DNA from 2 places in the Citrobacter telavivensis genome. Region 2 is predicted to be linked to the other one. Evidence: predicted binding sites of a transcription regulator. Region 2 holds the regulator's gene; the other holds the start of a gene.
The links. Region 2 encodes LexA, which represses DNA repair genes until DNA is damaged. Its sites were predicted from a motif close to TNCTGTATGTACATACAGNA; they were not measured.

Region 1 (3,159 bases), on a different contig from region 2:
TGCGAAATACTGTTATCCTGACCGCCGTACAGACCCAGCACCGGGGCGTTCAGATCGGTCGCCACATCGACAGGATGCTTCGGCGAATTCAACGACTTATCACCCACCAGCTTTCCATACCAGGCCACTGCGGCTTTCAACTGCGGGTTATGCGCCGCGTACAGCCAGGCAATACGTCCGCCCCAACAAAAGCCGGTGATCATCAGGCGATGAACATCCCCACCGTTACGGGACGCCCAACTGGCAACGTGATCCAGATCGGCCAGTACCTGAGAATCCGGCACTTTCGCCACCAGACCGCTGAGCAGGGTGGGAATATCGGCGAAATCATTCGGATCGCCCTCGCGGAAATAGAGTTCTGGCGCGATAGCCAGATACCCGTCCAGCGCCAGGCGACGGCAGACGTCGCGGATATGTTCATGCACGCCAAAGATTTCCTGCACTACAATGACCACAGGCAGAGGGCCATCGCTCTTTTTCGGGCGCGCGTGATACGCCGGCATGTCGTCACCCTGGGAAGGGATCGACGTAATGCCCGCGACAATAGTGTCGTCCGGGGTATGAACTGAGGTAGAGGCAATCGGGGATGCTGCAGGTGCAAAACCGGTTTGTTGTGTTGATGTCATGGTATTCTCCGTACCCTTAGAAAAATAGCGCACTATTAACTATAGACAGCCTTTAACCATTCACACTGCCTCAAACGGCTCGCTTTTTGTGCGGAGAAAGAAAAAATCGGGCCGTTAATGTGATTTGAATCACTATTTATCGGTAAGTTTATGCAACTGATTTGTTTCATGGTGATGAGGGTCACGAAAATATCTTAAGTCCTTCGGTAAAGTGTCTTTTTGCTTCTTCTGACAAAAACCGAATCACAGAGGAGTTTTATATGTCCAGGTCTGACGTTTTTCATCTCGGCCTCACCAAGAACGATTTACAAGGGGCTACGCTGGCTATCGTCCCTGGCGATCCGGAACGTGTGGAAAAGATCGCCGCGCTGATGGAGAAGCCGGTTAAGCTGGCATCTCACCGTGAATTCACCACCTGGCGTGCAGAACTGGACGGTAAAGCCGTCATTGTCTGCTCGACCGGTATCGGCGGCCCGTCTACCTCTATTGCGGTGGAAGAACTGGCTCAGTTGGGCATTCGTACCTTCCTGCGAATTGGCACCACCGGCGCCATTCAGCCGCATATTAATGTCGGCGATGTGCTGGTCACCACGGCGTCCGTTCGTCTGGATGGCGCGAGCCTGCATTTTGCGCCGATGGAGTACCCGGCAGTCGCTGACTTTGAATGCACCACCGCGCTGGTTGAAGCGGCAAAATCCATCGGTGCCACCACTCATGTGGGCGTGACCGCTTCTTCAGACACCTTCTACCCAGGCCAGGAACGCTACGACACCTTCTCCGGTCGTGTGGTGCGTCGTTTCAAAGGTTCTATGGAAGAGTGGCAGTCAATGGGCGTAATGAACTACGAAATGGAGTCCGCCACGCTGCTGACCATGTGCGCAAGCCAGGGCCTGCGCGCCGGGATGGTTGCGGGCGTGATCGTTAACCGTACTCAGCAGGAGATCCCGAATGCTGAGACGATGAAACAGACCGAAAGCCATGCGGTGAAAATCGTGGTGGAAGCGGCGCGTCGTCTGATCTAATCCTCTTCCCTTCCATAAAAGGCCGACGCGTTCGGCCTTTTGCTTTTACGCGATTATTTGCGTAGCGCCTCGCAGGAAAGTTCTTTAAAACTGGACGTTTATACAGCACAATTCTATTTTGTGCGGGTGATGTATGGCGTCAGGAGGCATTTTGGATATCTCAATCATCATTTATGCGGTTATTGCGCTGGTGGGTATTGCGCTTGGCTGGCTGCTGGCCAGCTATCAGCATGCCCAACAGAAAGCCGAGCAATTCGCTGAACGTGAAGAGATGGTTGCGGCATTAAGCGCAGCAAAACAACAAATAGCCCAAAGCGAACACTGGCGCGATGAGTGCGAGTTGCTCAATAACGAATTACGTAGCCTGCGCAGTATTAACACCTCGCTGGAAGCGGATCTGCGTGAAGTGACTACGCGGATGGAAGCGACGCAGCAGCATGCGGAAGATAAAATCCGCCAGATGATCAACAGCGAGCAGCGTCTGAGCGAACAGTTTGAAAACCTGGCGAACCGAATCTTTGAACAGAGCAATCGCCGGGTTGATGAGCAAAACCGACAGAGCCTGAACGGTCTGCTGACGCCGCTGCGAGAACAACTGGACGGTTTCCGTCGCCAGGTCCAGGAGAGCTTTGGTCAGGAAGCGCGCGAGCGTCACACCCTGGCGCATGAAATCCGTAATCTCCAACAGCTTAATGCGCAAATGACCCAGGAAGCGGTCAACCTGACGCGTGCGCTAAAAGGCGACAACAAAACGCAGGGGAACTGGGGCGAGGTGGTGCTCACCCGTGTGCTGGAGGCGTCCGGACTGCGCGAAGGGTACGAGTACGAAACGCAGGTCAGCATCGAAAATGACGTCCGTTCCCGTATGCAGCCTGACGTGATCGTGCGTTTGCCGCAGGGCAAAGATGTGGTGATCGACGCCAAAATGACGCTGGTGGCCTATGAGCGCTATTTTAACGCGCAAGATGACGACACCCGCGAAAACGCGCTCCAGGAGCACATTGCCTCGGTGCGTAACCATATTCGTCTGCTGGGACGTAAGGATTACCAGCAACTTCCGGGGCTGCGCACCCTGGATTACGTGCTGATGTTTATCCCTGTGGAGCCTGCTTTTCTGTTGGCGCTTGACCGACAGCCTGAACTGATTACCGAGGCGCTTAAAAATAATATTATGCTGGTCAGCCCAACGACATTACTGGTGGCGTTGCGGACCATTGCGAATCTGTGGCGCTACGAACATCAAAGTCGTAATGCGCAACAGATTGCAGACCGTGCGAGCAAGCTCTATGACAAAATGCGCCTCTTTGTCGATGATATGTCCGCCATCGGGCAGAGCCTGGATAAAGCGCAAGATAACTATCGTCAGGCGATGAAAAAACTCTCGTCGGGACGTGGTAACGTGCTGGCGCAGGCCGAAGCGTTTCGCGGCTTAGGAGTCGAAATTAAGCGCGAGATTAATCCTGAACTGGCGGAACAGGCCACGACGCAGGATGAAGAGTATCGGTTGCGAT
Region 2 (3,159 bases):
ATCGGCCATGCGGCGCAGGGAGACGGAAGGAGAGAAACGGACAAAGCTGTCGCGACCCAGCCAGGAGACGGCAACGAATTTCTGGATGCCGTTAAGCATACGCAGCGGCGGGTTAACCTCACCCTTCTCGCGACCCGGTGAGCGTCCAAACATCACCGACACCGGCACCATTTGCACATCCAGATCCGGATTGCTGCGATGCAGGTCGAGATAGTTATGGAACAGCTTAATGGACTCTTCTTTCGGCGTGTAATAGGTGAACACCCGCGGTCCGCCGTGAATGAACACATAGCGCGGTAACTGCGTGCCATCGATCTCCAGCGGCTCTAATGGGTCGGGGAGATCGTGCGCCAGGCATTGCGCGCGCAGCGTCAGCAAGTCCGCTTTGGAGTTGTACGGTAAAACGTACATAATTGGACGAGAGGTATCGAGTCCTAACTCCGGGGCAGGATCTGCCGGAATAGACTTGCTTTTTACCAGTACGCTTAATGGTAAATTCAGGATTTTGTAGTAAATTCGTGGCCAGCCGGACATAAACGATGTAAAGCCTCTGGTTAATAATGCAATTGCGTTGCAAGGATATCAGAAAGTCATGTGAATTTCTGGTGTATCCCGTCATACTTCGCGCCGCGTTGCCTTAACTCGAATCACATGAGTTAACAAGACAATGTCATTGACGCCAATAATGCAAAAAGGTTCTTTTAATGGCTAATAATACCACTGGATTCACCCGAATTATCAAAGCCGCAGGCTATTCCTGGAAAGGTTTTCGCGCCGCGTGGATTAACGAGGCCGCGTTCCGTCAGGAGAGCGTGGCGGTTTTGCTGGCCGTGGCTATCGCCTGTTGGCTGGATGTGGATGCCATTACGCGCGTGCTGTTGATTGGCTCCGTCATGCTGGTCATGATTGTTGAAATCCTGAACAGCGCCATCGAGGCCGTGGTGGACCGTATTGGTTCTGACTATCACGAACTCTCTGGTCGCGCAAAAGATATGGGCTCGGCGGCGGTGCTGCTCTCTATCATTGTGGCGCTGATCACCTGGGGCATCCTGCTGTGGACACATTTTCGCTAAGGTTTTTTCGACCCTGATTCCATAACAAGTTAAATCTGCTGTTGAATGTGCAGTTTGTGGTTCCAAAATCACCTTTAGCTGTATATACTCACAGCATAACTGTATATACACCCAGGGGGCGGAATGAAAGCGTTAACGGCCAGGCAACAAGAGGTGTTTGATCTCATTCGGGATCACATCAGCCAGACAGGTATGCCACCGACGCGTGCAGAGATCGCACAGCGTTTGGGGTTCCGTTCCCCAAACGCGGCTGAAGAACACCTGAAAGCGCTGGCGCGTAAAGGAGCAATTGAAATCGTCTCCGGCGCTTCTCGCGGCATTCGACTGCTGCAGGAAGAAGAAGAGGGTTTACCACTCATCGGTCGTGTTGCGGCGGGCGAACCCTTGCTGGCGCAGCAGCACATTGAAGGCCATTATCAGGTGGATCCGTCTTTGTTTAAGCCGAATGCCGATTTCCTGCTGCGCGTCAGCGGAATGTCGATGAAAGATATCGGCATTATGGATGGCGATTTGTTGGCGGTACACAAAACCCAGGATGTGCGTAATGGCCAGGTGGTTGTGGCGCGTATCGACGACGAAGTGACGGTCAAACGCTTGAAAAAACAGGGCAACAAAGTTGAGTTGCTGCCTGAAAACAGCGAATTTAAACCTATCCTGGTTGACCTTCGCGAACAGAATTTCACCATCGAAGGATTGGCCGTTGGCGTCATCCGTAACGGTGAATGGCTGTAGTATTCCTGTAGGCCGGATGAGGCGTTTACGCCGCCATCCGGCACTCTCACCACTCTCGTTATAACCTCTTCTCAGGCTCGCTCCATGCCGTTTTTTGCTTCTGCTGACAAAGCGCTCTGGCGTCTCGCCTTACCGATGATTTTCTCCAATATCACCGTTCCGCTGTTGGGACTGGTGGATACGGCGGTCATTGGTCACCTGGACAGCCCCGTGTATCTCGGCGGGGTGGCGGTGGGGGCGACGGCAACCAGTTTTCTGTTCATGCTCCTGCTCTTTTTACGCATGAGCACGACCGGGTTGACGGCGCAGGCGTTCGGTGCGAAGAATCCTCAGGCGCTGGCGCGGGCTCTGGTGCAACCGCTGATCCTGGCGTTGGGCGCAGGGGCAGTGATTGCGCTCTTTCGTACACCGATTATCGATCTGGCGCTGCACATTGTGGGTGGTAGCGAAGCGGTGCTGGAACAGGCAAGACGGTTTCTGGCCATTCGCTGGCTGAGCGCCCCGGCATCGCTGGCGAATTTGGTACTGCTCGGTTGGTTACTGGGCGTACAGTACGCGCGTGCGCCGGTGATCCTGCTGATTGTCGGCAATATCCTGAATATTGTGCTCGACCTCTGGCTGGTGATGGGGTTGCACATGAACGTGCAAGGGGCCGCGCTGGCGACGGTGATCGCGGAATATGCGACGCTGCTGATCGGTTTGCTGATGGTGCGCAAGGTGTTGCACCTGCGTGGCGTCTCCCTCGTTATGCTCAAACAGGCCTGGCGGGGAAACATTCGTCGTCTTCTGGCGCTCAATCGCGACATCATGCTGCGTTCACTGCTGCTGCAACTCTGCTTTGGCGCTATCACCGTGCTGGGGGCCAGACTGGGCAGCGATATCATCGCCGTTAACGCCGTATTGATGACGCTGCTGACGTTTACGGCCTATGCGCTGGATGGCTTTGCTTACGCCGTGGAGGCGCATTCCGGTCAGGCCTATGGTGCCCGCGACGGCAGTCAGTTACTGGAAGTCTGGCGTGCCGCGTGCCGTCAGTCTGGTATCGTCGCGCTGCTGTTTTCACTGGTTTATTTACTCGCCGGCGAACCGATCGTTGCGCTGCTGACATCACTACCGCAAATCCAACAACTGGCCGATCGCTACCTGCTCTGGCAGGCGATTTTGCCTCTGGTCGGCGTCTGGTGCTATCTGCTGGATGGCATGTTTATCGGCGCAACGCGGGCGGCTGAAATGCGCAACAGCATGGCGGTGGCCGCCGCCGGGTTTGCGCTGACGCTATTCGCGCTACCCGTGTTGGGTAATCACGGTTTATGGCTGGCGTTGGCGGTATTTCTGGCGCTGCGTGGGCTGTCAT

Region 1: the regulator LexA is predicted to act here: its motif matches at 1,737-1,756, upstream of rmuC (DNA recombination protein RmuC).

What each region holds. Positions count from the first base shown of each region.
Region 1 covers NZ_JBGUBF010000010.1:16,731-19,889, reverse strand. The annotation lists gene ACERJC_RS23095 (dienelactone hydrolase family protein) at 1-626, opposite strand, end outside; gene udp (uridine phosphorylase) at 887-1,648, shown strand; gene rmuC (DNA recombination protein RmuC) at 1,800-3,159, shown strand, end outside.
Region 2 covers NZ_JBGUBF010000006.1:64,202-67,360, forward strand. The annotation lists gene plsB (glycerol-3-phosphate 1-O-acyltransferase PlsB) at 1-534, opposite strand, end outside; gene ACERJC_RS20245 (diacylglycerol kinase) at 705-1,073, shown strand; gene lexA (transcriptional repressor LexA) at 1,197-1,805, shown strand; gene dinF (MATE family efflux transporter DinF) at 1,890-3,159, shown strand, end outside.